One region of the Phenylobacterium parvum genome, then DNA from elsewhere that is predicted to be linked to it. Evidence: predicted binding sites of a transcription regulator. Region 1 holds the regulator's gene; the other holds the start of a gene.
The links. The regulator HrcA, encoded in region 1, represses chaperone genes, less so after heat shock. The targets are predictions, from matches to a motif close to GTTAGCANTCNNNNNNNNNGANTGCTAAC.
Positions count from the first base shown of each region.

Region 2: a site for HrcA is predicted at 14,002-14,030, ahead of groES (co-chaperone GroES). Genes of this name have one in related genera too.

Region 1 covers NZ_CP029479.1:19,851-35,166, reverse strand. The annotation lists gene HYN04_RS00160 (ABC transporter ATP-binding protein) at 1-124, shown strand, start outside; gene HYN04_RS00155 (ABC transporter permease) at 121-1,569, shown strand; gene HYN04_RS00150 (DUF3526 domain-containing protein) at 1,566-2,819, shown strand; gene gyrB (DNA topoisomerase (ATP-hydrolyzing) subunit B) at 2,820-5,279, opposite strand; gene recF (DNA replication/repair protein RecF) at 5,276-6,418, opposite strand; gene dnaN (DNA polymerase III subunit beta) at 6,471-7,589, opposite strand; gene grpE (nucleotide exchange factor GrpE) at 7,698-8,285, opposite strand; gene hrcA (heat-inducible transcriptional repressor HrcA) at 8,355-9,422, opposite strand; gene rph (ribonuclease PH) at 9,545-10,270, shown strand; gene HYN04_RS13350 (hypothetical protein) at 10,364-10,519, opposite strand; gene HYN04_RS00115 (helix-turn-helix domain-containing protein) at 10,642-10,845, opposite strand; gene HYN04_RS00110 (DUF2975 domain-containing protein) at 10,845-11,375, opposite strand; gene rdgB (RdgB/HAM1 family non-canonical purine NTP pyrophosphatase) at 11,490-12,089, shown strand; gene hemW (radical SAM family heme chaperone HemW) at 12,086-13,243, shown strand; gene rsmI (16S rRNA (cytidine(1402)-2'-O)-methyltransferase) at 13,289-14,158, shown strand; gene HYN04_RS00090 (YraN family protein) at 14,155-14,541, shown strand; gene gshB (glutathione synthase) at 14,606-15,316, shown strand, end outside.
Region 2 covers NZ_CP029479.1:2,446,042-2,461,357, reverse strand. The annotation lists gene HYN04_RS11495 (DUF4153 domain-containing protein) at 1-358, shown strand, start outside; gene HYN04_RS11490 (DNA polymerase III subunit gamma/tau) at 355-2,181, opposite strand; RNA gene ffs (signal recognition particle sRNA small type) at 2,198-2,296, opposite strand; gene nudC (NAD(+) diphosphatase) at 2,370-3,296, shown strand; gene HYN04_RS11475 (prephenate dehydratase) at 3,672-4,520, opposite strand; gene HYN04_RS11470 (3-deoxy-manno-octulosonate cytidylyltransferase) at 4,517-5,263, opposite strand; gene HYN04_RS11465 (c-type cytochrome) at 5,430-6,107, shown strand; gene HYN04_RS11460 (C40 family peptidase) at 6,124-6,984, opposite strand; gene HYN04_RS11455 (leucyl aminopeptidase family protein) at 6,981-8,360, opposite strand; gene HYN04_RS13520 (hypothetical protein) at 8,447-8,617, opposite strand; gene HYN04_RS11450 (MFS transporter) at 8,814-10,277, opposite strand; gene HYN04_RS11445 (SDR family NAD(P)-dependent oxidoreductase) at 10,441-11,319, shown strand; gene HYN04_RS11440 (GNAT family N-acetyltransferase) at 11,336-11,938, opposite strand; gene HYN04_RS11435 (acyl-CoA dehydrogenase family protein) at 12,078-13,376, shown strand; gene HYN04_RS11430 (hypothetical protein) at 13,442-13,864, opposite strand; gene groES (co-chaperone GroES) at 14,088-14,375, shown strand; gene groL (chaperonin GroEL) at 14,429-15,316, shown strand, end outside.

The DNA of each region.
Region 1 (15,316 bases):
GGCGGACTGCGCCGACCGGATCGGGTTCCTGGCCGGGGGCGGGATCGTCGAGGAGGTCCGGACCGAGGGCGGGCTGGACGTCCTTTCGCTTCACCGCCGATTTGGCGAGGCCGCCGCCGGATGAGTGCGGTCCTCCGAATCGCCGCAAACGAACTGCGCCTCATGGCCCGGGCGCGGGTCGCCCAACTGGCCGTCGCCCTGGTGGTCGTCCTTTCCGCCATCGCCGCCCTGACTTCCATTTCGCAGGGCCGGGAAAGCCAGGAGATCCGGAGCCGGTTCCAGGCCCAGGCGGACCGGGAGTTCGATGGTCAGCCCGCCCGACACCCGCACCGGATGGTGCATTACGGACACTTCGTCTTCCGGCCCCTGCCCGCCCTTGCAGGCTTCGATCCGGGCGTCGACGCCTTCACCGGATCGACCCTGTTCCTCGAGGGCCACAGGCAGAACAGCGCCAACTTCGGGGACGTCCGGCAGTCCTCCCTGCTGGTCCGGTTCGGCCAGTTGACCCCCGCCTTCGTGATCCAGGCGCTTGGACCCCTGGTCCTGATCTTCCTCGGCTTTGGAGCCATTGCGCGGGAACGGGACTCCGGCCTGCTGCGCCTGCATTTCGCCCAGGGGGTGACAGCTGGCCAGGTGGTTCTGGGAAAGGCCGCAGCGCTTTCGGTCGTCGCCGGGCTCATCCTGGCGCCTGCGCTCGCCGCCCTGGCCTGGCTCACCATCACCGCCGGCGCTGCGCCCGTGGCCGCCCTGATGCTGGCGGCGGGCTATGCAGCCTACCTGTTGGTCTGGGTGCTGGTCACCACTTCAGTCTCCGCCCTGGCCCCAAGCAGTCGCACCGCCCTCGCCACCCTTGTCGCCGCCTGGGCCCTGTCGGCGATCCTCGCCCCCCGGCTGGCGACGGACATCGCCCTCCTGGCGGCCCCCCATCCGACCCGGCTGGAAACCGACATCGCCATCCAGCGGGACCTGAAGGAGATCGGTGACAGCCATAACCCCGACGATCCCTACTTCAACGCCTTCCGGGCTTCAGTCCTGAAGACCTACGGGGTGGCGCGCGTCGAGGACCTGCCGGTGAACTACCGGGGCCTGATCGCCATGGAGGGAGAGCGGCTGACCTCATCCCTCTTCGAGCGTTACGCCGAGCGCCAGTTCAACGACCAGAGACGCCAGTCCGGACTGGCCCTTGCCCTCGGACTGGTCAGCCCGACCCTGGCGGTGCGGAGCCTGTCCATGGCCGCCTCCGGGACAGACCTTGAGGGTCACCGGCGGTTCCTGCGACAGGCGGAAGCCTACCGCTACGCCATCGTACAGAGGCTGAACCGCCTCCAGGCGGAGCGCCTGACCTATTCAGACGACAGCAACCGCAACAGCGACCCGGAGGCGGGCCGCCGGGTCCGGATTGACCCCGGCGCCTGGAGCCAGACGCCGGACTTCGTCTACCGGCCGGCCTCCACCACAGAGGCCCTGGGGGCTGCGACCCCGGGACTGCTGCTTCTGGGCGCCTGGATGGCCATTGCGGGGGGCCTGGCCTGGACGGCCAGTCGGCGGTTGGGAAGGGCAGGCGCATGACCCGTCTGGGACAGGAGCTGCGACTCTTCCTGCGCCAGAAGCTGGCGCTCCCCACGCTGGCCCTGCTCGCCATCTTGTCCACCGTCAGCGTCGGCGCCGGGATTTCCGAGATCCGCCGCCAGACCGAGACCATCGCCCGGATCCAGCCCCTCCAGGCGGCGGAGGAGGCCGCTGTGGCGGCCTGGGTCGCCCGGGACGGCGACGCGGGAAACGCCGCCTACTACACCTTCCATGCGACCTGGGACCGGCCCTCCGCCCTCGCCTTCGCCGCCCTCGGGCAACGCGACGTGGCGCCCTATGTGCTTCGGGTCCGCGCCCTGGCCCTCGAGAGCCAGATCCATGAAGGCGAGAACTACAATGCGGAGCTCGCCCTGCCCGGACGCTTCGACTGGGCCTTTGTGCTGACCTTCCTGGCCCCCTTGATCCTCGTTGTCCTGCTGCATGACCTGATCTCGGGAGAGCGGGAGGCGGGGAGACTCCAGGCCCTTCAGGCGGCGGGGGGGCGGGCAGGGCTCTGGACCCGTCGGGCGGGCCTCCGGCTGGGCCTGGTCTTCGTCGCCGTGGCCGCACCCTTTGTCGCCGGCGCCGCAGCGTCCGGGGCGCAGGCCGTCGCAGTCCTGTCGATGCTGGGCGTCGCGGGCCTCTATCTGCTGTTCTGGTCCCTGGTCTGCCTGGGCGTCGGCGCCCTCGGACGCAGCTCGGTGGCCAATGGCGCTGTCCTGGCGGCGACCTGGGTCATCCTGAGCCTGGTCCTGCCGGCCCTGGCGCACATCGCCATCAACCGCGCCAATCCGGTCCGGCAGGGGGTCGAGTTGACCCTCGCCCAGCGCGAGGCCGTCCACGCCGGCTGGGACAAACCAAAGGACGCCACCCTTGGCGCCTTCTTCAAGGTCCATCCGGAATGGCGGGACACGCCGCCAGTCACCTCGGGATTCCACTGGAAGTGGTACTACGCCTTCCAGCACCTCGGGGACCTGAGCGTGGCCGACCCGGTCCGAGCCTACCGGCGGGGGCTTGAGTCACGGGACGCCTGGACGGGCAGGGTCGGCCTCGTCCTCCCGGCGGTGGGGGTGCAGACGGCCCTGCACCGGATAGCGGGAACGGACCTGGCGGCCCAGCTTGCCTACCAGGACCGGATCCGGGCCTTCCACGAGCGGATCCGGCGGTTCTACTACCCCTACATCTTCAACGAGACGCCGTTCCGCGCGGCGGACTTCGCAAAGGCCCCCCGCTGGGCGGAGGGCGACTGATCAGACGTCGACCTCGGCGTCGAGGGCGTTCTCCTGGATGAACTCCCGGCGCGGCTCGACGAGGTCCCCCATCAGGCGGGTGAACATGTCGTCCGCGTCGTCGGCATGGGCGACCCGGACCTGGAGGAGGGTGCGGGCCTCGGCGTCGAGGGTCGTCTCCCAGAGCTGCTCGGGGTTCATCTCGCCCAGGCCCTTGTAGCGCTGGATGGTCAGGCCCCGGCGGCCGGCCTCCATGATGGCGGCGGTCAGGTCGAGGGGCCCGCGGACCCGGGTCGTGCGGTCCCGTCGGGTGAAGGTGGCCGTCCCGGAGAAGGGCTCGGACAGGGCCAGGGCGCGCTCGGCCAGGCGCCGGGCGTCGGCGGCGGCGATCAGGAGATCGTCCAGGACCACCCGCTCGGTCACGCCGCGGCGGCGGCGGGAAAAGGCGAAGCCGCCCGCCGGCGCGGTCTCTCCGGACCAGGGGCCGTCACCCTCCTCGGCATAGAGGTCGAGACGCCGCGCGGCGGCGGCGGGATCGCCCTCCTCGCCGAACAGGCCGGCCAGGGCCGCCTGCTCGATGGCGAAGGCTGGCGCCCGGGCGGTGAGGCGCTCGATATTGGCCCGGGCCGCCCGTGAGGCCTGGACGAGGTTCAGGAGGTCCTGGCCGGTCAGGCGCTCGCCGGAGGCGAGGTCGAGGGTCGCCCCGTCCACGCCCTCTTCGGTGAGGTAGGCCTCCAGCTCAGTATCGTCCTTGAGGTAGCGGGAGGAGCGGCCCTTGGCGGCTTTGTAGAGCGGCGGCTGGGCGATGTAGAGGTAGCCCCGCTCGATCACCTCGGGCATCTGCCGGTAGAAGAAGGTCAGCAGCAGCGTGCGGATGTGGGCGCCGTCGACGTCGGCGTCCGTCATGATCACGATCTTGTGGTAACGGATCTTCTCGATGTTGAAGTCGTCGCGCCCGATGCCGGCGCCGAGGGCGGTGATCAGGGTGCCGATCTGGTCGGAGCCCAGCATCCGGTCGAACCGGGCGCGCTCGACATTGAGGATCTTGCCGCGCAGGGGCAGGACGGCCTGGTTCTCGCGGTTTCGGGCCTGCTTGGCCGAGCCGCCGGCGGAATCCCCCTCGACCAGGAAGATCTCGGACTTGGCGGGGTCCTTCTCCTGGCAGTCGGCGAGCTTGCCGGGCAGGGAGGTGATGTCGAGGGCCGACTTGCGCCGGGTGAGTTCACGGGCCTTGCGGGCGGCCTCCCGGGCCGCGGCGGCCTCGGCGATCTTCTGGACGATCATCCGCGCCTCGACGGGATGTTCCTCGAACCAGTTGGCCAGGCCTTCGCCCACCAGGCCCTCGACGGCTGGACGGACCTCTGACGAGACCAGCTTGTCCTTGGTCTGGGACGAGAACTTGGGGTCCGGCACCTTGACCGACAGCACGCAGGTCAGGCCCTCGCGGGCGTCCTCGCCGGACAGGCTGACCTTCTCGCGCTTGGCGGCGCCGCTGGTTTCGGCATAGCCCGAGATGATCCGGGTGAGGGCCGAGCGGAAGGCCGCCAGGTGGGTGCCGCCGTCCCTCTGCGGGATGTTGTTGGTGAAGCAGAGGACGTTCTCGTGGTAGCTTTCGTTCCACCACAGGGCGAGGTCGATCTCGACGCTGTCGCGACGGCCCCGCACCACGACGGGTTCCTTCATGAGGGGGGACTTGGCCTTGTCGAGGTGGCGCACGAAGGCCTCCACCCCGCCCTCGTAGTGCATGATCTCTTCCCAGGGCTCGGCCTCGCGGTTGTCACGCAGGCGGATGTGGACCCCGGAATTGAGGAAGGCGAGTTCGCGCAGGCGGTGCTCCAGCGTGCGGCGGTCGAACTCGATGAAGGCGAAGGTCTCCCGCGAGGGCAGGAAGGTGACCTCCGTGCCCGTCAGGGGCTCGCCCGACTCGCGCAGGGGTGAGGCGCCCGTAATCACCAGGGGCGAGACGGCGTCGCCTCGGCGGAACGTCATCTCGTGGGCGCGGCCGCCCCTGTGGACTTTGAGCTTCAGCCAGTCGGAAAGGGCGTTGACCACAGACACGCCCACGCCGTGCAGGCCGCCGGAGACCTTGTAGGCGTTCTGGTCGAATTTCCCGCCGGCGTGGAGTTGGGTCATGATGACCTCGGCCGCCGAGACCCCCTCGCCCTCGTGGATGTCGGTGGGAATGCCGCGGCCGTCATCGGTGACGGTGCAGGACCCGTCGGCGTTGAGGATCACCTCGACGCGGGAGGCGTGGCCGGCCAGGGCCTCGTCGATGGCGTTGTCCACCACCTCGTAGACCATGTGGTGCAGGCCCGAGCCGTCATCGGTGTCTCCGATGTACATGCCCGGCCGTTTGCGGACGGCGTCGAGCCCCTTGAGGACCTTGATCGACTCCGCGCCATAGGCGGCGGCGGCTTCTTCAGGGGTTTCCACTGGGGCTTCCACTGGGGTTTCGTTCGGGGTCTGGGATTCGTCGGTCATGGGGTGTCCGCAACAGCCAGCCGGGAGCCCTCGACCCGGAGCCTGAGGGCGCGGCCCGCAAGCTCCTCGAAGAGAGGGTCGTCCGTGCCGGTCAGGAAGGCCTGAAGCCCGAGCGCCTCGATTTCGTCGAACAGCGCGGCCCGCCGGCGGCGGTCCAGGTGCGCTGCAACTTCATCCAGCAACAATACAGGCGCCGGCGCTGATTCGGCACGGGAAAGACGCGCCGCCTGGGCCAGGACGAGGTTGAGGACCAGGGCCTTCTGTTCGCCCGTCGAGCATTCGGCGGCGGGCCGGCCGCGCTCGGCGTGGATGACGGAGAGATCCCCCCGGTGCGGGCCGGTCAGGGACCGCCCGGCCGTCCCGTCCCGCCCCCGGGCGGCGGCCAGGGCGGCGGCCAGGGCCTGCTCGAGGGCCGCGCCGGACTCGCCCCCCGCCGCGCGCTTCTCCCACTCGCCCAGGGGGGCGATCCGGGCCTGCGGGAAGGGTCGGTCTCCCCGGGCGTCGATCTCGGCCTGGAGAACGGCGAGGGTGCGGGCCCGCGCCTCCGCCAGCCGGGCGCCGCTGAGGGCCAGGCGCTGCTCGAGGGCGTCCAGCCAGACGCCGTCCGCCGGACCGTCGGTCAGCAGGCGCAGGCGTTCGCGCAGGGCCTTCTCGTAGGCCTGGGCGTGGGCGGCGTGGGCGGGTTCGGCGGCGAAGACCAGGCGGTCCAGGAACCGGCGGCGCTCTCCGGCCGCCTCGAGGAAGAGGCGGTCCTGGGCGGGGGTCAGCCAGGCGGGCCGGACCAGGTCGGTGAGCCGGGCGGGAGGAACGGCCTCACCCTCCAGGCGCACGGCGCGGCGCGCGGCGCCGGCGGTCTCGACGCCGACCCCGATGCGGACCGGCTCGCCGCTCACTTCCAGGAGGGCCGAGACCGCCCAGGCCCGGCCGGCGGTCTCGTCCGGCGCGCGGCGCCCGATCTCCGGCAGGGCGGCGTTGCGCAGGCCCCGGCCTGGCGAGAGCAGGGATACGGCCTCCAGGATGTTGGTCTTGCCGGCCCCGTTCGGACCGGTCAGCACCACCATCCGGCCATCCAGCGGGATGTCCGCCCGCTCGTAGGAGCGGAAATCCGTCAGGGACAGGCGTGTCAGGACCGAGCGCACGGCCCCAGTCTATAGCCGCTTCGGGAGGCCGGGGTGAGGGTCGATCGGTGCGTCAGACGCGCAGGGGCATGAGGACGTAGCGGACGTCCGGGTCCGTGGGATCCAGCACCAGGGCCGGGTCGTTCGGACCGCCGAAACGGAACTCGGCCTGCTCGGCGCTGATCTGGTCCGTCACGTCCAGCAGGTAGCGGGCGTTGAAGGACAGCTCGAAGGCCTCGCCGTCGTAGTCGACTTCGAGCTCCTCGACCGCCTGGCCCGCCTCCATGTTGCGGACCGTCAGGGTCATCCGGCCCGGCTCGATGGCCATGCGCACCGACCGGCTCTTCTCGGCCGAAATGGTGGCGACCCGGTCGACGGCCCGGGCGAAGAGCTGGTTGTCAACCATCATGACCCGGTTGTTGTCCCGGGGAATGACGCGGGCGTAGTCAGGGAAGCTGCCGTCGATGACCTTGGAGGTCAGGGCCGCGGCGCCGAAGTCGAAGCGCACCTTCTGGGGGCTGACGGCCAGGTCGACGCTCTCGCCGGCGTCGTCCAGCAGGCGGCGGGCCTCGCCGATGGTCTTGCGGGGCACGATGACGCCCGGGGCGCCCACCGAGCCTTCGGGGGCCGGCATCTCGGCGAGGGCCAGGCGGTGGCCGTCGGTGGCGACGGCGCGCAGGCGGGGGATCCCGCCCTCGGTGACCGTGTGGAGGTAGAGACCGTTCAGGTAGTAGCGCGTCTCCTCGGTGGAGATGGCGAAGCGGGTGCGGTCGATCAGGCGGATAAGGTCGTTCACGTCCACGGCCACACGGCCGGACAGGCCGTCGGAGGACATGACGGGGAAGTCGCCGGCCGGCAGGACCGGAAGGCTGAACCGCGAGCGGCCCGCAGAGACGGACAGGCGCGGGTCCTCGCCGGTCCAGGCCAGGGTGACCTCGGCGCCCTCGGGCAGCTTGCGGACGATCTCGTAGAGGGTGTGGGCGGGCGCCGTGACCTGCCCGGCCTGCTCGACCCGCGCCTCGGCCTCGTCGACGATCTCCATGTCGAGGTCGGTGGCCGAGAAGCTGAGGCGGCCGCGCTCGGCGGACAGCAGCACGTTGGAGAGGATCGGGATGGTGTTCCGGCGCTCCACCGCGCTCTGGACGTGTCCCAGGGCTTTCAGCAGTGCGGCGCGCTCGATCGTCAGCTTCATCAGTCGGGTCCGGTGTGGGCCGGGGACGGCGGCGGCGGAGCCGTCTCCGTCCCGTGGGGTGGATTCCCGACTTTAATCATTTGTCGGGCTTGGGAAAGGGGGCCGGAGTCAGGCGCGGGTATCCAGGCGGCCGCCCGGACCCTCTCCGCCGGGCGCGGCGCCGCCGGAACCCCGCGAGGCGACCACGACCATGGCCGGGCGCACAAGACGGCCCAGCAGTTCGTAGCCGGGCTGCAGGCACTGGATTACCGCACCGGGGGCGAGGTCAGGGCTCTCCTGCTCCATCATCGCCTGGTGCAGGTGCGGGTCGAAACGGTCCCCTGCAGACGGCTCCACCGACTTCAGTCCGTTGGACTCGAAGGCCGCGAGAAGGGCCTTCTGGGTCATCTCGACGCCGACCACGAAGTTGCGCACACCCGCGTCCTCGCCGGCGGGCGGGGCTGTCAGGGCCCGGCCCAGGGTGTCAGCCACCCCCAGCAGGTCCCTGGCGAACTTCTGGATGGCGTAGGCCCGTGCGTCGTTGGTCTCGCGCTCGGCCCTGCGACGGATGTTCTCGGCGTCCGCGGCGTAGCGCAGCACCTGTTCCTTGAGCGCCGCGACCTCGGCCTCGAGGGCGGATGGGCCATCGACCTCGCCATCGGCGCCGGCCTGCGCCTCCGACGGCGCCTCTTCGGGGGACTGGGGATCCTCGGACATGTCTCACTCAACCTCTCTGGACCGGGCCGCCGGGCCCGTGTCTTCACGCGCCGGGGACAGGCCCCGGCCTCAGACGCCGGCCATCTGGGACAGGACCCTGGCGGTGTAGTCGACCAGGGGAATGACCCGCGCATAGTTCAGCCGCGTTGGGCCGATCACGCCGATGGCTCCAAGCAGCTTCTTCTGGCCCGACATATAGGGCGCCGCAATGACCGCGGAACCGGAAAGCGAGAAAAGGCGCGTCTCGGCGCCGATGAAGATGCGCACGCCCTGGGCCTCGCGCACCCCGTCCAGAAGGCCGATCAGCTGTTCCTTCTGCTCCAGGTCGTCAAACAGCATCCGCACCCGCTCGAGGTCCTCGAGGGTTTCGCGGTCGGCCAGGAGGTTGGCGCGGCCGCGGACGATCAGGGCGCGGTCACGCCCCTCGCCGCCGCCCCAGACCGCCAGCCCCTCCTCGACGAGGCGGGCGGCGGCGACATCCAGCTGGCGCCGGGCGTGGTCGAGCTCGGAGCGGATGTCCTGTCCGGCCTCGGCCAGGGTCTTGCCGCGCATCCGGACGTTGAGGAAGTTCGACGCCTCCTGGAGGGACGAGGGCGTGACCCCGGCGGCCAGCTGCATCAGCCGGTTCTCGACGGCGCCGTCCTCGAACACCACCACGGCCAGGGCCTGGTCGACGCCCAGGGCGACGAACTCCACGTGCTTGACGCCGGCCTCGCGCATGGGGGCCACGACGATGCCGGCGCCGCCCGCCAGGCCGGAGAGGAGGGACGAGGCCTCGTTCAGCATGTCTTCGAAGGACCGGCCGCGGCCGGCCAGCCGCTGTTCGATCTCCCGGCGCTCGCTGTCGCCGACATCGCCCACCTCCATCAGGCCGTCGACGAAGAGCCGGAGGCCCGCATGGGTCGGCAGGCGGCCGGCGCTGATGTGCGGAGCGCCGAGCAGACCCAGCTCCGTAAGGTCCTGCATGGTGTTGCGGATGGAGGCGGGGGACAGCTGGACGCCGCCCCGGGACAGGGTGCGCGACCCCACGGGCTCGCCGGTCTCGAGATAGGTCTCTACGACCCGGCGGAAGATTTCGCGGGCGCGGTTGTCGAGTTCGGCGAGGGTCGGACCCCGCGGGAGGAACTGGCCGGTCACGTTCGGGGGAGTCCTGTTTCCGGTCGGGCATGGACGCAGGCCCGAGGTTACAGGATAAGCACCCACCCCGCCGGCGCAAGGCGCCGGGACCGCTTCACCCTTCGCCGGAGCCTGCCCGACCCATGACCGCCAAGCGTCCCTTTGACCGCGCCGCCGACAGCCTGAGGACCGTGACCCTGGAGACCGGGGTGAACCGCTATGCCGAGGGCTCCTGCCTGGTCGCCTTCGGGCACACCCGGGTCCTGGTGACCGCCAGCGTCGAGGAGCGGGTTCCGCCCTTCCTTCGCGGGCGCGGCCAGGGCTGGGTGACGGCCGAGTACGGCATGCTGCCCAGGGCCACCCACACCCGCGGCCGGCGGGAGGCCTCAGAGGGCAAGCAGTCGGGACGGACCCAGGAGATCCAGCGCCTGATCGGGCGCTCCCTGCGGGCCGTGGTGGACATGGCCGCCCTGGGCGAGCGCCAGATCTCCCTGGACTGCGACGTGATCCAGGCGGATGGCGGCACGCGGACGGCGGCCATCACCGGCGCCTGGGTGGCCCTTCGCCAGGCCACCGACCTGCTGGTTCAGGAGGGGATGATCGCCCGCTCGCCCCTGCTCGACCAGGTGGCGGCGGTGTCCTGCGGGGTCTGCCAGGGCGTCCCTGTGCTGGACCTTGAATACGAGGAGGATTCCAACGCCGAGGCCGACGCCAACTTCGTCCTGACAGGGGCGGGGGATATCGTGGAGATCCAGGCCACCGGCGAGAAGCGGGGCTTCACCCGGGCCGAATTCGAGGCCCTGTTCGGCCTGGCCGAGAAGGGGATCGGAGAGCTTTTCGCCCTCCAGCGGGCGGCGGCCGCGGCCTGAACCCGCTAGGGAGACGGGCGACCCCTCAGGGCCGCCCGTTCCCGGCGCCGGACCCCCGTCGGGAGAGACAGCGGCGGCCGGCGCGGACCGCGATCAGAAGCGGGCGTTCAGTAGGTGCCGGAAGGCGGCCGGCGACAGGCGGCCGATTTCCTCGGCGAACGGCATCATCAGGCCATCGAGGATGGCCTCCAGGCGACGCAGCAGGCCGTCGAAGACGTGGATGTCGCGGATGTCCAGGACGTGGGCCATGGCGAGCTCCTTGTGCAATGCAATAAATGTTGCGGTGCACATAGGCCTGTATGCCCGGCAGCGCAAGGCTCCGGGGGCCCTGGAACCCCTCATGTTGCAATGCGGCGACACCTGACGCGGGGTCAGGGCTCCCAGGTCAGGATGTCGCCGGGCTGGCAGGCCAGTTCCCGGCAAAGGGCCTCGAGGGTCGAGAACCTCAGGGCCTGGGCGTCACCCGCCTTGAGGATGGCCAGGTTGGCGGCGGAAAGGCCCGTCCGGTCGGCCAGTTCGACGAGGGACATGCGGCGCTCCACGAGCAGTCGGTCGAGGTGGAACCGGACGGGCATCAGATGGTCAGCTCCGCCTCGCGCCGCAATCGGGCCCCCTCCCGGAAAACCTCGGCCAGGACGATGACCACGAGGATCGAGAACCAGGCGGTCAGGGACAGGTTGGGTCTTTCAGGCGCCGCCTGTGGCGGCAGAAGGGCTCCCAGGAGCCAGACCGCGTAGCGGACCAGCTCCAGGCCGGCCAGGCCTGCGGCCACCACCCTCAGCCGGGTGACGTTGTCGGGGTGGAAGGGATCGCCGGCCTTCAGGGTGGCGAAGACCTCGCGCAGGCGACTCACGATCACAAGGACGCCTGCAACGAACAAGGTGGCGGTGAGCATCCTGGCCAGGACCACCGCCCAGGCCTGGATCCTGTCCAGGCCCTCGAACCGAACGCGGTCCCCAAAGGGCATGTCCGGGTTGAAGGCCGCAAGGACCCCGTAGAGCAGGCCCGCCGCAAGGATCGCCAGAAGGACGAGAAGCAGGAGGCGGGCCAGGTCGAGGACCGCCTTGAGCAGGCTAGAGAGGGAGCCCGGGCCGAGGGCTCGCATGGTCGGCATGTCGTGACCCCCCGGTTCCGTTCCGCCGTCAGCGCCCTTATGTCGCGAAAGCGGCGTCATTCGCGTTAAATTGTCGTAAGGGCCGGATGGGCCGCGGAGTTCAGCATGGCGATCAGACTTGAGGCCGGGGCGCGCCTGGTGGTGGCGACCCACAATCCGGGCAAGGCCCGGGAGCTGGCCGAGATCCTCGAGGGCCGCTACCGGCTGGTCACCGCCGGCGAGCTGGGCCTCTCCGAGCCCGAGGAGACCGAAGCGACCTTCACCGGCAACGCCCTCCTGAAGGCCCGCGCGGCGGCCATGGCCAGCGGCCTGCCCGCCCTGGCGGACGATTCCGGCCTGTCCGTCGCGGGACTGGACGGGGCGCCGGGCGTCCTGTCGGCCCGCTGGGCCGGCCCGGGCAAGGACTTCGCCCCCGCCATGGCGCGGATCGAGCGGGAACTGGCCGAGCGCGGCGCGGACAGCCCGCGCGCCTATTTCACCTGCGCCCTGGCCCTGGCCTGGCCTGACGACCTGGCGGTGGTGGCCGAGGGCCGGATCGACGGCGACCTGGTCTTTCCGCCCCGGGGCGACCGGGGCTTCGGCTACGACCCCATCTTCCGGCCCGATGGCCACGACCTGACCTTCGGCGAGATGGATCCCGCCGCCAAGGACGCCATGAGCCACCGGGCCCGGGCCTTTTCACGCCTGAAGGCGGCCCTGGCTTGACCCCCGACCCCGACGCGGCGGGCTTTGGCGTCTACGTCCACTGGCCCTACTGCGCCCGGATCTGCCCCTACTGTGACTTCAACGTCCACCGTGACAGGCGTCCCGGCGAGGCGGCCGAGCTGGCCCGGGCGATCGTCGACGACCTGGCCCGGCGGGCCGCGACCACGGGGCCGCGGCGGCTGGGCTCGATCTTCCTTGGCGGCGGCACGCCCTCGCTGATGCCGCCCGAGGCCGTGGCGGAGGTCATCGAGGCCTGCCGGCGGCGCTGGGAGGCCAGCCCGGACCTTGAGGTGAGCCTGGAAGCGAACCCGACGGACGCCGAGGCCGGGCGGTTCGCCGCCCTGGCTGACGCCGGGGTCAACCGCCTGTCCCTGGGCCTGCAGTCCCTGGAGGACGAGGCCCTGGTCCAGCTGGGCCGCAACCACGATGCGGCGGCCGGACGGCGGGCGACGGAGGCGGCCCTGGCGGTCTTTTCCAGGGTCTCCATCGACTTGATCTACGCCCGGCCTGGCCAGACGCCGCAGGCCTGGGCGGCGGAGCTGGATGCGGCCCTCGACCTGGGCGCCGGCCATGTCTCGCCCTACCAGCTGACCATCGAGCCGGGGACGGCCTTCGAGCGGGCGGTGCGCCGCGGGCGGCTGGTCCCGCCCGACGATTCCGGCGCCGCGGACCTTTGGGACGTGACGCAGGACCGGCTGTCCGCCGCAGGCTTCGAGGCCTACGAGGTTTCCAACCACGCCCGCACCCCCGCCGACCGGTCCCGGCACAACCTGACCTACTGGCGGGGCGGCGACTGGCTGGGCGTCGGGCCGGGGGCGCACGGGCGGCTCACACTGGACGGGGTGCGGCGGGGGCAGGTCTGCGCAGCACGTCCCGCCGACTACATCGCCGCCGTCGCCCGGGGCGAGGGCGAGGGGGAGGCCGAGGTCCTCCCGGCGCCAGAGGCCGCCGTGGAGCGGGTCCTCTCCGGCCTGCGGCTGGCCGAGGGCGTCCCTTTCCGGGAGCTGTCCGTCCTTGGCCTGTCGCCCGGACACCCCGAGGTGCGCGACCTGGCCGAAGCGGGCCTTCTGGCCGCCGACCCGGACCGGCTGAGAGTCACCGCATACGGCCGCCGCCTGCTCGACGCCGTGCTGGAGCGCCTGCTGGCCCGCTGATACGGGCGCCTTGCATTGGCCGCATAATGCCGCGAAGGCTGGGCCATGAGCCGCAGACCCCCGCCGCCGCCCCTGTCCGACGCCCCCCTGGCGCCCGGCCTCTACCTGGTGGCGACTCCCATCGGGAACCTGAGGGACATCACCCTGCGGGCCCTGGACATCCTGTCGGCGGCCGACCTGGTCCTGGCCGAGGACACCCGGGTGACGGGCAAGCTTCTCGCAGCCTACGGCCTGTCGAAGCCCATGGCCCGGTATGACGAGCACGCGGGCGGGCGCACGGCGCCCCGGGCCCTGGCCCTGCTGGAGCAGGGCGGGCGGGTGGCCCTCGCCTCCGACGCCGGCACCCCCCTGGTCTCGGACCCGGGCTTTCCCCTGGTCCGGGAGGCCATCGCCCGGGGCCTGCCCGTCTTCGCCGCGCCCGGCCCCTCGGCGGCCCTGGCGGCCCTGACGGTCTCGGGTCTGCCCGCCGAACGCTTCCTCTTCGCCGGCTTCCTGTCGCCGAAGTCCGCCGCCCGCCGGCGGGAGCTGGCCGAGCTGGCGGGGGTCCGCGCCACCCTCATCCTGTTCGAGGGCGGCAGCCGGCTGAAGGCGAGCCTGACAGACATGGCCGAGGTGCTGGGGCCCCGCCCCGCCGCCGTCGCGCGCGAACTGACCAAGCTGCACGAGACCCTGGTGCGCGGGCCCCTGGACGCCCTGGCCGCCGACCCGGCGCTGGACCATCCCTTGGGCGAGGTGGTGATCGTGATCGCCCCCGGCCGCGAGGAAGCCGCCACGGCGGACGACGCCGACGCGGCCCTGGCCGAGGCCCTGACGCGCCTTTCACCCGGCGAGGCGGCCTCGGAAGTCGCCCGGGCCCTGGGCCTGCCCCGGCGCGAGCTCTATCGCCGGGCCCTGGACCTGAAGGGCGCCGGATGAAGGCGGCGGCCCGGCCCTGGCGGCGCAGGCTGGGGGCCCTGGCCCGGTCCGGCGGCCGCCGGGCCGAGTGGGTGGCCCTGGCCTGGCTCATGCTGAAGGGCTGGCGGATCCTGGGCTTCCGGTTGAAGACCCCCCAGGCCGAGATCGACATCCTGGCCCTGCGCGGACCCGTCCTGGCGGTGGTGGAGGTCAAGTCCCGCGCCAGCCTGGAGGCGGCGCTGGAAGCCGTGGGTCCCGACCAGAGGGACCGGCTGAGGCGGGCGGGGCGGACCCTGGCCGCCCGCAGGCCGGACCTCGCCGGCCGGACCGTGCGCCTGGACCTGGTGGCCCTGGCCCCCGGGCGTCGCCCCCGCCACCTGGCCGACGCCTGGGCGGGGCAGTAAGGGGCGGGGCTTTGACGCGCAGCGGGCGGGCCGTGCTAGAAGGCCCCCGGAGAGGGAGCCCGCCATGAAGCTGAACGTCGCCGTCCAGATGGACCCGCTGGAGCATATCCGCATCCAGGGAGACTCCACCTTCGCGATGATGCTGGAGGCCCAGGACCGGGGCCACGACCTCTTCGTCTACACGCCGGACCGCCTGGCCCTGGAAGGCGGACGCCTGATGGCCCGCGGCCGGTCCGTCCGGGTGAAGGACGTCCAGGACGAGCACGCCGCCTTCGGTCCATGGGAACAGCGCGACCTTTCAGAGGCCGACGTGGTCCTGCTGCGCCAGGACCCGCCCTTCGACATGGCCTACATCACCACCACCCACTTCCTGGACGCCATCCACCCCAAGACCCTGGTGGTGAACAACCCGGCCGAGGTGCGTAACGCCCCGGAGAAACTGTACGTCACCACCTTCCCGGGGGTGCAGCCGCCGACCCTGATCACTTCGGATGTCGAGGCCCTCTACGACTTCCGCGCCCGGCATGGGGACATCGTGCTCAAGCCCCTCTACGGCGGCGGCGGCTCGGGCGTGGCCCGCCTGCTGGCGGACGACCCCAACCTTGACGCCCTCCTGGACCTGCACCGGATGATCGGCCGCGAGCCGGTGATCGCCCAGAAGTTCATCCCGGCGGTGACCAAGGGGGACAAGCGCATCCTGCTGGTGGACGGCGAGCCCGTCGGCGCCATCAACCGCGTGCCGGCGCCCGGGCAGATCCGCTCGAACCTGGCCGTG
Region 2 (15,316 bases), 400 kb from region 1:
GGTCACGCCCATCGGCGGGGCGCCGATCCCTGCGGACTTCCTCACCAGTCCGGCGACGGTGAACTGCACACCGGGCGCAGACTGCATGGCCCTGAGCCTCGACATCACGGGCGACGGCTCCGCCGAGGTCCTGCTGAAGAGCGGCATTACCGTTCTCGCCTGGATCCGGGAGGATTCGGGTTGGCGCCTGTTGGGCGAACTGAGCGCGCCCTGCCTCGTGGACGACAGGCGTTTCCGGGCGGGCGAGGTCCGCGTCACGCCGCCCCAGATTCCGGTGCAGGATGTCGAGGTGGGCGGAATGCGGCTGCGGTTTGTTCCCGAAATCGCCGGCTGTCCCCCTTCTGGCGGCGGGGGCTAGTCCTCCACCGCCTCTTCGCCCAGGTCGTCGACCAAGACGGGTTCGGGCGGGGGCAGGTGGCGGATCTGGACGACCTCGGCGCCGGGGAAGGCCTCGATCACGGAAAGCACGAAGGGGTCCTGGGCGATCTCGGCGCGGGTCTCGCGGGCTTCACGGGTCTGGCGCTCCCACAAACTCTCCGCCCCGCCGCCGCCCTGGGCCGCCACCAGCCAGGGCTGGCCGGTCCAGGCCTTGAGGCGGCCCACCAGGCGCTGGGCGAGGTTGGCGGGCGCGCCGGGCGCGGGCTCGAACTCCAGCACGCCGGGGCGGAAGCTGACGGGCCGGACGAAGCGTTCGACGTCCAGCTTCAGGGCGATGTCGCGCTCGGCGTCGATCAGGGCGACGAGGTCCTCGAAGGACTGCAGGACGGGCGCCTGGCGGGCCTCGGCCTGGGGCGCCGACTGCAGGGCGGCCTGGGGCGAGAGGGCCCTCGCCGCCCCGCCGGGGGCCGATCCGCCGCCGGACCCGCTTCCGCCCGAGGGGCCGGAGGCCGGCGTGTCGCCGTTCCGCAGCAGCTTGAGGGCTTCCTCGGGCCCGGGAAGGTCCGCGGCGTGCGCCAGGCGGATCAGGGCCATGTCCGTGGCCGCCGCCGGGTCCGGCGCCCGCCCGACCTCCTCGTGGGCGCGCAGGAGCATCTGCCAGAGGCGGGCCAGGATAGGCGCCGACACCGCGGCTCCGGCCGAGGCGAGGCGGGCCGACTGGTCCTTGGGCAGGGCCAGGGCCTGCGGGCCGACCGCCCGGGCGACCGAGGCGCCGTGAACGTGCTCCATGAGGTCGAGCACCACCTGGGCGGGATCGGCGCCCAGGGCGTAGAGCTGGCGGAAGGCGCTGACGGTGCCGCCGGGGTCGCCCTTCAGGATGAATTCGAACAGGTCCAGGGTCCCGGCCCGGTCGGCCAGGCCCAGCATGTCGCGGATCAGGGCGGCGGGGACGGTCTGGCCGGGCTCGGCCTGGACGATGGCCTGGTCCAGCAGGGACTGGGCGTCGCGCACCGAGCCTTCAGCAGCCCGGGCGATCAGGGTCAGGCCCTCGGCCTCGACCCGCACCCCTTCGGCCTCCAGGATCATCTGCAGGTTGCCGATGAGGTCGGCGGGCTCCACCCGGCGCAGGTCGAACCTCTGGCAGCGGGAGAGGATGGTCACCGGCACCTTGCGGATCTCGGTGGTGGCGAAGATGAACTTGGCGTGCGGCGGGGGCTCCTCGAGGGTCTTCAGCAGGGCGTTGAAGGCTCCCGTGGAGAGCATGTGCACTTCGTCGATGATGTAGACCTTGTAGCGGGCCTCCACCGGGGCGTAGCGCACCCCGTCGAGCAGGTCGCGCATGTCGCCCACGCCGGTCCGACTGGCGGCGTCCAGCTCCAGCACGTCCATGTGCCGGCCCTCGATGATGGCGCGGCAGTGCCGGCCCTCGATGGACAGGTCCAGGCTGGGGGCGTCGATGGAGTCCGTCTGGAAGTTCAGGGCCCGGGCCAACAGCCGGGCCGTGGTGGTCTTGCCCACCCCACGTACGCCGGTGAGCATGAAGGCGTGGGCGATCCGCCCGGCGGCGAAGGCGTTGCGCAGGGTCCGGACCATGGCCTCCTGGCCATAGAGGTCCTCGAAGGTGCGGGGCCGGTACTTGCGGGCGATGACGGTGTAGGCGGCGTTGCCGGTCGGTGCAGTCCCGGGTGCAGGCGCCGCCGAAGACACAGGCGCCGGGGCGGGCGCAGGATCGCCGAACATGTCCGCGGTGTCGGGATCACGCTCCGGCGCATCGGGTTCGGGCGTGAGGTCTTCGTCGGCCATGGTCGCCATTTGGGCTGGGTGGAGACCGGACAACGACCCGGAACGGGACTCGTTACGGCTGCTTCCTTCCGGACCTGACCGGGTTGGCGAGGCGTCCGCCCGTCGCCGATCTCCGCCCCCTATATCGCGGTCCCGAGGCGTGCATGCAAGCGTGTGCAGATCCGCGCCTGTGGGCTAAAAGACGACTCATGCCTCTGAACGCCTTCCAGAACACCTTCGCCGGCAATCCCCTCGACCGCGCCAGCGACCGTCGCAAGGACGCCGCCTGGCTGGCGGAACGCCTCGCCTCCGACCAGTCCCTGGGCATGGTCCTGTGGAACGGCAAGGCCCTGGTGGAGCGGTCCAGCTCGGGCGGGATGCAGATCGCCTACCTTCCCTCCCGGCTGGTCGAGGACCTGTCCGGCGGTCCCGAGCGCCTCCTGTTCATGGGGCTCTGGCAGGACACGGCGGTGTTCGCCGTCGACCTGGAAGGCCCCGCCGACCCCACTGACGGCCCACTGCAGGGGATGGGCCGGTTCGAGGATGCGCGGGCCCTGGCCGCCAGCCTTCCTTCTGGCGAGATCGCCATTGTCGGCACCGCCAAGGGGGTCTTCGAATGGCGCCGCAAGCATCGCCGCTGCTCGGTCTGCGGCGAGGCCACCCACCCCACCGAGGGCGGCTGGAAGCGCGAGTGTTCCTCCTGCAGCGCCGAGCATTTCCCCCGCACGGACCCGGTGGTCATCATGCTGGCCGTGCATGGCGACCGCTGCATGCTGGGCCGCCAGGAAATCTGGCCCGCCGGTATGTTCTCCGCCCTGGCGGGCTTCCTGGAGCCTGGCGAGACAATCGAAGAGGCCTGCGCCCGGGAACTGTTCGAGGAGGCGGGGCTGAGGGCCACCTCGGTACGCTATCACTCCACCCAGCCCTGGCCCTTCCCCAACTCGCTGATGATCGGCCTGATCGCCGAGGTGGACGGCGATGAGGCCCAGCCGGACCAGACCGAGTTGTCCGAGGTGCGCTGGTACACCCGCGCCGAGGCCCGCGCCCTGCTGGCCGGCGAGATCAAGGGCAGCTTCGCCCCCGGCGGTATGGCCATCGCCCACCAGCTGATCCGCGCCTGGGCCGAGGAGGCCTGAGCCCGCCTCACCGGCCTACGCCCGGAGCTTCCACTGGGGGGGCCATCAGCTCCGTAATTCCTCCCCCCAGGGGGAGGTGGACCGCGAAGCGGGACGGAGGGGGTCTGCTGAGCCGCCGTTGACCCCCTCACCCGGCTTCGCCGGGAGCTCCCCCTTGGGGGAGCAATGGCTCCCCAATTCCTCCCCATCAGGGGGAGGTGGACCGCGAAGCGGGCCGGAGGGGGTCTGCTGAGGCGCCGTTGACCCCCTCAGTCAGCTTCGCTGACAGCTCCCCCTTGGGGGAGCAATTGCCTCCTCATTCCTCCCCCAAGGGAGGTGGGACGGAGGGGGGCAACTGCGTCTCCGTAAACCCCTGACCTGTCGCCGCCGGGCGGGCTAGCCGACCTGGGCGCGGTAAGGATCCGCGGGGTAGACCCCGAGGATCTCGAAGCGCTCGGAGAAGAACTGCAGCTCCTCGAAGGCGCGGGCGACGGCCTCGTCCCCGGGCCGACCGTCGATCTCGGAGTAGAAGAAGGTCGCCGTGAAGGCGGCGTTCTCCATGTAGCTCTCGAGCTTGGTCATGTTGACGCCATTGGTCGCAAAGCCGCCCAGCGCCTTGTAGAGGGCGGCGGGCAGGTTGCGGACCCGGAAGACGAAGCTGGTCACGCACTTCACGCCCGGCCCGGGCGCCGGGGCGTCGGCGTCCGCGGTCATGACCAGGAAGCGGGTGGTGTTGTTGTGGGTGTCCTCGATGTCCCTTTCCAGGATGTCGAGGCCGTAGAGGCGCGCGGCCAGGGCCGGGGCGATGGCCGCCCGGTTCGGGTCCGGCCGCTCGGACAACTGGCGGGCGGCCAGGGCGGTGTCGCTGACCGGCTCCCGGGCCAGGCCCAGGCGGGCGATGGTCCCGCGGCACTGGGCGAAGGCGATGGGCATGGAGGCCACCGACTTCAGGTCCTCGACCCGCACGCCGGGATTGGCCATCAGCTGGAAGTGGATGGGCTTGAAGTGCTCGCCGATGATCCGCAGTCCGGAGGACGGCAGGAGGTGATGGACGTCGGCCACGCGGCCGGCGATCGAGTTCTCCACCGGGATCATGCCCAGCCGGCACTCGCCCGCGCGTACCGCCTCGAAGGCCTCCTCGAAGGTGGCGCAGGGGACCGGCTCCATGTCCGGGAAGGCGGCCAGGCAGGCCTCGTGGCTGTTGGCCCCAAGCTCTCCCTGGAAGGCGATCCGGTTGCGGCTCATGCGGGGGCTCCAAGGCGCCGGGCGTGGGCGCGGGCGCGGTCCAGGTCGGCGGGGTTGTCCACCGAGACGGGCGCCTCGTCCAGCACGGCCGACCAGATCGTCATGCCCATCTCCAGGGCCCTCAGCTGTTCAAGCCGCTCGCGGCGCTCCAGCGGCGAGGGCGTGGCGGCGGTGAACCGCTCGAGCGCCGCGCGCCGGTAGCCGTAGATGCCATGGTGGATCCAGACCGGGCCATCGCCGTAGAGGACCGAGCGGGTGAAATAGAGGGCCCGGCCGGATCGTCCGTCCGGGTCCATGGACGCAACCACCTTGGGCATGTCCGGATTGGTCCGGTCCTCCGGCCCCGCCTCTGCGACCATCACAGTCGAGATGTCGGCATGCGGCCGCTGGTCGAGGAGGCCGGCGCAGGCCCGGATCGCCTCTGGGGCGATGAAGGGGATGTCGCCCTGCAGGTTGATCACCACGTCGAAGCGGCCTTCGGGGTCCAGGGCCCCCAGGGCGGCCAGGATGCGGTCTGACCCGGACGGCAGGTCGGGGTCGGTCAGGACAGCGCGCCCTCCGGCCGCCTCGACCGCCTCGACGATCTCTGCGTCTCCCGCCGCCACGGCCACCGGGCCGATGCCGGCGGCCTCGGCCTGCCGCAGGACCCGCACGATCATCGGCAGGCCGCCAATGTCCGCCAGGGGCTTTCCGGGCAGGCGGGTGGCGGCCATTCGGGCGGGGATGAGGAGGATCGGCGTCATGAACCTGAGGCCCGGGGCCATCTGCCCGGTTGCGCAAGCGCCGGTAGCGTGTAAGAGACGCGAACGCAATAAGGGGTCGGGAATCTCCGGTTCCGCAGGGCCTTGAGTCGGCCTTTCTGGTTTTGGGTGGCGGGGCTTCGGTCCCGAAAGAATCGGTTTCGGGACGATGAGCAATCTGACCTTCAACAAGATCGCAGGCGCCGGGCTCGCGACGGTCCTGGCGATCGTCGGCCTTCGGGAAGTCACCACGGGGCTATTCACCGTCGCGGCGCCTGAGAAGCCCGGCTACCTGATCGAGGCGGCCGTGGAGGCCGGCGGCGACGCGCCGGCGGCGGATGTCCTTCCCGACTTCGGGACCGTCCTGCCGGCGGCAGACGTGAAGGCTGGCGAGGCGGTCTTCGCCAAGTGCCAGTCCTGCCACAACGTCGCCAATGGCGGCGCCAACGGGACCGGTCCCAACCTCTGGGGCATTGTCGGCCACAAGCCCGGATCCCACGCCGGTTACGCCTATTCCGCCGCGATGACCGAGTTCGGCGCCAAGCAGGGCGTCTGGGACGACGTGCACCTCTACGAGTTCCTCCGGGCGCCTGCGAAGTACATCTCGGGCACCAAGATGTCCTTCGTCGGCCTGAAGAAGTCCGAGGACCGCGTCAACCTGATCGCGTATCTCCGCGCCCAGGGCGCCACCCTGCCCCTGCCGGCGCCGAATCCGGCGGCTGCGGCTCCCGCGGCTGCGCCCGCCGACGCTGCGGCTCCCGCCGCCGGCGCCGCCCCGGCTGCGGCTGGCGCCGCCCCGGCGGCTACGCCTGCGGCCGCCGCTCCGGCCGCCAAGCCGGCGGCCTGATCCCCGCAGGGCCGGCCTAGCCGGCCTGCGGTCGCGCCCTGTCCAACGGTCGCCGGAAGGCGACGGGCTCGCCGCCGCCCGCGGCGACAATCCTGTCCGTCGCCTCGGCAAGCGGCTCGATGGCCACGGCCATGTGGTGGGCGTTGGCGTGCACCATCCGGACCGCATCCACCATCATGGCGACATGCCCCCGCCAGAAGACCAGGTCTCCCCGCTCGAGGCCCGATGGATCGACGTGTACGCCCAGGGCCTGCTGTAGGTCGGAATCCCTCGGACAGGCCCGCCCGCAGGCCAGGAGCGCCTGCTGGACCAGGCCCGAGCAGTCGAGCCCGCAGCCCTCGCGTCCGCCCCAGAGATAGGCTGCGCCCAGGTGGGCCTCGGCCACCGCCGCAGGATCTCCTGAGAAATCGCCCAGAGGGGCGAGGTGGCTTTCCGGCATCCAGAACCCCGCGTCGCAGAGGGCGAGGCGCCCCTCCCGCGCGGTGACCGTGACCAGGCTGTTCAGGGAGATCGGGCCGGTCGGACGGGACTTGATGCTGGGCCCGTCGAAGCCATAGCTCAGCACAACCTGCACCCGGTGGGTGGGCGGTGGACCCTCGGGCGCCAGGGCGCCGAAGGCGACATGCCCGACATAGCCGTCGCGCACCGACTGGCCCCAGGCGAAGCCGTCGCGGATCTCCAGGACGTCGAACCTCTCGCCCAGCAACAGTTGGTCCAGCTGCTCGGCTTCGGCCCGGGGCTCCCGGCGGATCGCCGTCGACGGGACCGCCGCCTGCATCCGCCGGGGGCGGGCGTAGCGGGCGGCCGGTATCCAGCCCTCCAGGGCCTCGGAGGCGAGGTCTGGCCGGGCCAGGGTCAGGCGAGGGTCGGAGCTCACGCGTAGCGCGCCTTCAGCATGGCGTAGAGGCCCCGGATGGCCTGGACCTCGCCTCCCGCCGGCGATCCCGGCTGGCTGCGCGGGTTCCAGGCGAAGACGTCGAAGTGCGCCCAGGCGCCTTCCGGGGCGAACTTCTGCAGGAAGAGGGCGGCGGTCATGGCTCCCGCCTGGGCCCAGGCGTCGGGATCGTTCTTCAGGTCGGCGATCTCGGAGTCCAGGGACGGCAGGTAGCCCTTCCAGAGGGGCAGGCGCCAGACGGGATCAAAGGCCTTGCGGGCGCCCGCCTCGATGGCGGCGGCCAGGGCCTCGTCATCGGTGAAGAAGGGCGGCAGCTGCGGCCCCAGGGCGACCCGCGCCGCACCCGTCAGGGTGGCCATGTCGAGGGTCAGGTCGGGCGAGAGCTCGCCCGCGCGTGTGAGGGCGTCGGCCAGGATAAGCCGTCCCTCGGCGTCGGTGTTTCCGACCTCGACGCTCAGGCCCTTGCGCGTGGCCAGGACGTCGCCGGGCCTCATGGCGGCCCCGCCGACGGCGTTCTCGACGGCCGGGATGAGGAGGGCCAGGCGGACCGGCAGGCGGGCCTGCATGACCAGGGCGCCGAGGGCCAGGACGTGGGCGGCGCCGCCCATGTCCTTCTTCATCAGCCGCATGCCGGCCGAGGGCTTGAGGTCCAGGCCGCCGGTGTCGAAGACCACCCCCTTGCCCACCAGGGCCAGGACCGGGTGGCCGGGTTCGCCCCAGGTGACCTCGATCATGCGGGGCTCGCGCCCCGGTGCAGCGGCGCGCCCGACCGCGTGGACGCTGGGATAGCCCTGGGACAGGAGGGCCTCGCCAGTCACCACGTCGACCGTGGCCCCAAAGCGGGTCGCAAGGTCGCGGGCGGCGGTCTCCAGCTCGGCGGGGCCGAGGTCGTTGGCGGGCGTGTTGACCAGATCCCGGGCCAGGGCGCAGGCGGCGGCGATGGCCTCGGCCTCGCCGGCGTTGGCCCCCGGGACGGCCAGCTGGGGCGGGGCGGACTCGCGCTTGCGGTAGCGCTCGAACCGATAGAGGCCCAGGGCGAAGGCGATGGCGGCGTCCGTGGGGTCGAGCCCGCCGGGGACGGCCTCCAGGCGGTAGGTCCCCGCCGGAAGTCGGCCGGCCAGGTTCCGGAAGGACAGGACATCCCCGGGCGCGGCGCCGAGGCCCAGGAGCACCCGGGCTGGCTTGCCGTCAGGCCCCGGAACGATGACCGCCTGGCCCGGGCGGGCGCGGAACTCGGTCCCGGCGAGGCCGGCGTCCAGGGGCGGGGCGGACTGTCGCCAGGCGGCGAGGTCGCCCTCGCACAGGCAGGTCACGGGAATTGCGGCGTCGTCGGTCCCAGAAGGAAGGTCATTGGCCATGGTCAGCACTCCACCTGCGCCGCCCCGGCGCATGGGGGATCATTTGGGCCAAAGCCGGGGTCGCCGCAACGGGGCGACGTCGCGGATCAGTGCGATGCGGCGCGGAGATCAGGCGGGATGTTGGGCGCCGGCTGGCGGGCGGGCGAAAGGCTCGCCGCCGCAAGGAGCATGGCCGCGATCAGGGCGGCGACGACCCCATATTCGAAGACGGGCGCGGATGCCTCCTCACGGAGCACCCTGGCGAGCAACCTGGACATTCTGTTCTCCCGTGACACGGGAGGGCGGGAGTCCCCACGCCCCGGCTGAGCCTTTCGGCTTCCCCGTACACTCGTGGTTACTCTTCGCTCATCGAGCTTAATGGAAAGTAAACGTGAGAAGGGCCGCGAGGGTCTGTCGACTTTAACTTAGGTTTACAAACATGGTTAACAGTAATCGGGGCTGACCTCCCTGAAGTCAGGCCTCGATCGACTTGCCGCCGCCCCGGACGAAGCCCAGCCCCGCCAATCCTGCAACGAGGAGGATGATCACCGTGGCGAATCCGCCCTGCTGGGTCTTGGTCAGGTTGGTCCCGAAGTTCACCATCATGGGCCCCAGCCATCCTGTCGCGACGCCGGACAGGGCGTAGACCCCGAAGAAGGCCCCGGTCTTTTCCGGCGGGGTGAGGCGGGTCAGCATGGTCCGGGCCGAGGCGTACTGGGCCGTGATGAAGACGGCGTTCACGAACCCGATCAGCAGGAAGATGACCTCGGGCAGGGTCCGGAAGACGGGGCCGTCCCAGACCGGCGCATGCGCGGAGGGGTCGTAGCTCCACAGGTAGAGGATCCGGGTCGGCGACATGCCCAGCATGGCGACAATGCCGAGGATCGACATGAAGATCGCGATCCTGAGGGCGTTCTTCGGGCCGAAGGCGGCGTCCATCCACCGTCCGACAAAACCCCCGAGCACGGCCAGGATGGACAGGAGGATGCCGTAGAAGAGCATCTCGAGGGCCTGCCACTTCATCACGCCCACGGCGTAGACCCCGGCGTAGATCAGGATGGCGTTCATGCCGTCGACAAAGGCCATGCGGCTGGCGAGGTAGATGGCGGCGTCCCTGTAGTTGCGGACGGTGGCGAGCATCTCCCAGAGCTGGCGAGCCCCGTTCCGGAAGGCCCGCAGGACGGGAATTCCTGTGCGCGGCGCGTCTGGCGTGAAGAGGAAGAGGGGCAGGGCGCCAATGGCGAAGATGCCCGCCGCCATGAGGACGACGATCCGCTCGTGCTCGTGGGCGGCGGTGTCCAGGCCGAAGAGCGGCGCCTTGGGCACCCAGGCCCAGTCGACCCGGCCAGGCAGGGCGAAGGCCCAGGCGGTGAAGCCCAGGGCCAGGACGGAGAAGGCGTTGCCCAGGGCGAGGGCCAGGCCAGAGGCCTTGTGCGCCGCCTTCATGCCCGCCGCCCGGATCAGCAGGGAATTGTGCAGGACTTCCGAGAAGGCGAACCCCAGCCCGATCAGGGTGATGAGCAGCATGGTCATGGTGACCGACAGCCCCGACCCGTCCGGCCTGGCCCACCAGAGAGCCGCCATCATCGGGACCATGGCGGCGACCACCAGGCCCAGCCAGATCTTGCGGCCGCCGAGCTGGTCGATGGAGGCCCCCAGGAAGGGCGCTGTGGCCATGATGATCCAGCCCGAATACTGGCTCCACTGCGAGATCACCGCCTGGCCCTTCACCGGGTCGCCGATCATCACCGAGGCGATGTAGGGCGCGAAGATGTAGATGGTGACCAGGACGACATAGGGGTTTCGGGCGCCCTCGAAGAAAGACCAGGCGACCGCCCCGCGGGTCATGCGCCCGTCGCCAGCCAGTTCGGCGGCGATGGGGGAATCGACGATGGCGCCCAGCCCGTGGGCCTCGCCGGCTGGCAGATTTGCGGACACGGCGCTTCCCCCCTTCGCCAGCGTCTGGTGCGCCGGCTGTCGGCGGAGCCTACTCCAACCGGGACGCTTGTGGAGTCGGAAAGCAGGGCGCCGACCCGGACTCGACTCCCCGCCGGACCGGTTGGAAGATGCGCCTTTCAGAAAAACATTAGGGAGACGCACCATGGGACTTCTGGACGGAAAGGTGGCCATCATCACCGGCGCCGGCGGCGGGCTTGGAGAGGCCTATGCCCGGCTCTTCGCCCGTGAAGGGGCCGCCGTGGTGGTCAATGACCTGGGCGGTTCCCGCGACGGCTCGGGCGACGGCTCGGTCAGCGCGGCGCAGAAGGTGGTCAACGACATCCTGGCCGAAGGCGGCCGCGCCGTGGCCAATGGCGACGACGTGTCGACCCTGGCGGGCGGGGAGAACATCCTGAAGACCGCCCTCGACGCCTTTGGACAGGTCGACATCCTGGTCTGCAATGCGGGCATCCTGCGCGACAAGACCTTCGCCAACACGACGGAGGCCGACTGGGACCTGGTGGTCAAGGTGCACCTGAAGGGCACCTACTGCTGCACCATGCCGGTCTGGAAGTGGCTGAAGGACAACGGGCGTCCCGGGACCATCGTCATGACCAGCTCGACCTCGGGCCTCTACGGCAACTTCGGCCAGTCGAACTATGGGGCGGCCAAGGCGGGCATCTATGGCTTCATGCGCGTCCTGGCCATCGAGGGGCGCAAGTACGGCATCCGGGTCATGGGCCTGGCGCCGGGCGCCTTCACCCGTATGACCTCCGACCTGCCCGGACGGGCCGGCCGCGAGCCGGATCCGCTGAGCCTGCCGGAGAATGTGGCGCCGGGCGTGCTCTACATGGTCTCGGACCTGGCCGCTGACCACACCGGCAAGGTGCTGGGCGTCTCCTCCCGCGGGGTACGCGAGATCAAGATGCTGGAGACCGAAGGCTTCCAGCCCGGCCGGCCCTACACCGCCCAGGAAGTGGCCGAGAACGCCGAAAAGGTCTTCTTCGCCGAAAGCCAGACCCGGACCGCGCCAGTCCGCTGATCCTGCGCCGCCGCCTTCAGGCCCCGGGCCCGAAGGCGGCGAGCCGGCGGTCCAGCCCCTCGCGTACGGCGGGCCAGTCCGGGGCGATGATGGAATAGACGGCCGTGCTGCGCCGCCGGCCTGTCCAGACGACCCGGTCCCACCGCTGGACGCCCTCGAAGGTCGCCCCCAGCTTGAGCACCGCCGCCCGGGACCTGGCGTTGATCTCATCGACGTGGAACTGGACCCGGACAAAGCCGGCGGCGAAGGCTTCCTCCAGGAGGAGGCGCTTGGCGGAGGGATTGACGTGCCCGCCCCTCGCCTGTGGGGCGTAGTAGGTGAGGCCGATCTCGAGGGCGGCGTTGGCCCGGTCGATCTTCAGGAAGCCGGTGACGCCGACGCAGCGCGTGTCCGACATCACTGCGAAATGACGCGCCGCGCCTGAGTCCCTGTCCGCGATCCGCTTGCCGTTCCAGAACCGATCGAAGTTCTCGCCGTAGAGGGAGAGCGAATACTGCGTCTCCCAGATCTCGGGATCGGCGGCGCAGGCGGCCCTCAAGGGCTCCCTGTGCGCCTCGGACAGGGGCTCGAGGGTGACGAAGGCGTTGGCGAGGGGGCGATGGGGAAAGTCCGGGACCATACCCCTTTTCTGGCCCGCCCCGGACGAATTGGCCAGCCTGGCTTGAGCCAGATCAAGGACGCGCGGGGGCCGGGCCGGGACCTTCCGGGGCGCGCAGCCCCCGGCGACCCGGAGGGCGCCTCAAGGAAGGTCGACCGTCATGGATTTCGAGTACTCCCCCCGCCAGAAGGAACTCATCCGCCGCGTCAGCGACTTCATGGATGCGCACATCCATCCCGCCGTCCCCGTCTATGAGGCCCAGCAGGCCGAGGGCGATCCCTGGAAGGTCATCCCCGTCGTCGAGGACCTGAAGGCCAGGGCCCGCGCCGCCGGGCTCTGGAACATGTTCATGCCGCCGGACTCCGGCCACCCGCACGTGGACGACACCTTCGTCTTCGAGGGCGTCCAGCTGTCGAACCTCGAGTACGCCCCCATCGCCGAGATCATGGGGCGGGTGGGCTTCGCCTCGGAGGTCTTCAACTGCTCGGCGCCGGACACCGGCAACATGGAGGTCCTGAACCGCTTCGGGACCCGCGAGCAGAAGGACCTTTGGCTGTCGCCCCTGATGCGCGGCGAGATCCGCTCGGCCTTCCTGATGACCGAGCCCCTGGTGGCCTCCTCGGACGCCACCAACATCGAGACCCGCATCGACCGGGATGGCGACCACTATGTCATCAATGGCCGCAAGTGGTGGTCCTCGGGCGTGGGCGACCCCCGGTGCAAGGTCGCCATCGTGATGGGCAAGACCAATTCCGAGGCCGCCCTTCACGCCCAGCAGTCGCAGGTGCTGGTCCCCATGGATACGCCCGGGATCAAGGTCCTGCGCATGCTGCCGGTGTTCGGCTACGACGACGCCCCGCACGGCCACGCCGAGGTCCTGCTGGAGAATGTCCGGGTGCCGGTGGAGGACTCCCTCGTGCTGGGCGAGGGGCGCGGCTTCGAGATCAGCCAGGCCCGGCTGGGCCCCGGCCGCATCCATCACTGCATGCGCACCATCGGCGCGGCGGAGGTCGCCCTGGAGAAGATGTGCCGGCGGCTCATGACCCGGAAGGCCTTCGGCAAGTACATCTCCGAGCACTCGGTCTGGGAGGAGCGGATCGCCCGCGCCCGCATCGACATCGAGATGACCCGCCTGCTCTGCCTGAAGGCCGCGGACATGATGGACAAGGCAGGCAACAAGGTGGCCCGGATGGAGATCGCCATGATCAAGGTCCAGGCGCCGACCATGGCGATCAAGGTCATCGACGACGCCATCCAGGCCCATGGCGGCGGCGGGGTCACCAGCGACTTCGGCCTCGCCAAGGCCTACGCCAGCCAGCGCACCCTGCGCCTGGCCGACGGGCCCGACGAGGTGCACAACCGCACCATCGCCCGCATGGAGCTGGCGAAATACGGCGACCTGCAGATGAAGATCCGCGCCGAGCGCGACGCCGAGCGGGTTCCCGTGGGCATGCGCTGAGGACCCAAAGAAAAGGGGCGGCCCCGGCGGGCCGCCCCGGTTCGTGGGAAAGGGTCCTGGTGGCCCTATTTCGTCGGGTACGCGCCCTCGGCGGAACAGACCTGGCGCATCAGGGCCGCATCGTCGGACCCGTCCGCCTTCTTGGCGGCTTCGCCCCTCCAGCCAGAGGCGATCTCGAGCGGCTTCTTCGGCGAATAGCTGCCCATGGGGATCAGGTTCCTGGCCTTGCAGTCGAGGGCGTAGACAAAGCCCACGCCATCGGCGGCGCCTGGGGCGGATGGGCCCATGCGGGGCGTCGCGCCGACCTTGCCGATGGCGGTCATCACCACGATCCGGCCCGAGGCGGCGTCGCGGTAGGAATAGTCGCGGTCAAAGGACCACTGGAGCCCCTTGTCGGTCGGCTCGGTATAGGGCGTCCAGGTCTCCGCCACGGCGGGCAGGGCGAAGGCGAGGGCCGACAGGGCGGCGATCACGGGGGCGCGGCGCATGGGCGTTTCCTTGTTGTGGCGTCACAGCTGAAGGGGACCTTAGCCGCCGCCGTCGCCCCGGTCCAACCGGAACTGAGGGCCCTTTCGGGGGGCGCGGCGCTTGACTCCGCCAGTCCCCATCCCTAACTCCCCGACGCGTTAGCACTCGGAGGCGACGGCTGCCAAAGGCGGCGCCGCCCCCGGGAGTTCCAGCAACACTCGTCCTAAATGGAGAGACCAAGACATGGCGTTTCGTCCCCTCGGTGACCGCGTCCTCGTGAAGCGCGTCGAAGAAGAACAGAAGACCAAGGGCGGGATCATCATCCCCGACACCGCCAAGGAGAAGCCGCAGGAAGGCGAAGTCATCGCCGTCGGCCCCGGCGCCCGTGATGACTCTGGCAAGGTGCAGCCCCTCGACCTGAAGAAGGGCGACCGCATCCTGTTCGGCAAGTGGTCCGGCACCGAGGTCAAGGTCGACGGCCAGGACCTGCTGATCATGAAGGAAAGCGACGTCCTGGGCGTGATCGAATAGATCCCCCGACCGCCTTTCCAGACCCCACAATCCCTTTCTGAAAGAGTAAGCCAATGGCTGCCAAAGACGTCTATTTCGGTTCCGACGCCCGCGACAGGATGCTGCGCGGCGTGAACACCCTCGCCAACGCCGTGAAGGTGACCCTGGGCCCCAAGGGCCGCAACGTGGTCATCGAGAAGTCCTTCGGCGCGCCCCGCTCCACCAAGGACGGCGTGTCCGTCGCCAAGGAAATCGAGCTGTCTGACCGCTTCGAGAACCTCGGCGCCCAGCTGATCCGTGAAGTCGCCTCCAAGACCAACGACAAGGCCGGCGACGGCACCACCACCGCCACCGTCCTGGCCCAGGCCATCGTGGTCGAGGGCATGAAGTCGGTCGCCGCGGGCATGAACCCGATGGACCTGAAGCGCGGCGTCGACAAGGCCGTGGCCAAGGTGGTCGAGTCCATCCGCGAGTCCTCGCGCAAGGTCACCACCAACGCCGAGATCGCCCAGGTCGGCACCATCTCCGCCAACGGCGACACTGAGGTTGGCGAGATGATCGCCAAGGCCATGGACAAGGTCGGCAATGAAGGCGTGATCACGGTCGAAGAGGCCAAGACCGCCGAGACCGAGCTCGACGTCGTCGAGGGGATGCAGTTCGACCGCGGCTACCTGTCGCCGTACTTCATCACCAACGCCGACAAGATGGAGGCTGAACTCGACGAGCCCCTGATCCTGCTCTTCGAGAAGAAGCTGACCTCCCTCCAGCCCCTGCTGCCGGTCCTCGAGGCCGTCGTGCAGTCCGGCCGTCCCCTGCTGATCATCGCCGAGGACGTCGAGGGCGAGGCCCTGGCCACCCTGGTGGTCAACAAGCTCCGCGGCGGCCTGCGGGTCGCGGCCGTCAAGGCCCCGGGCTTCGGCGACCGCCGCAAGGCCATGCTCGAGGACATCGCCATCCTGACC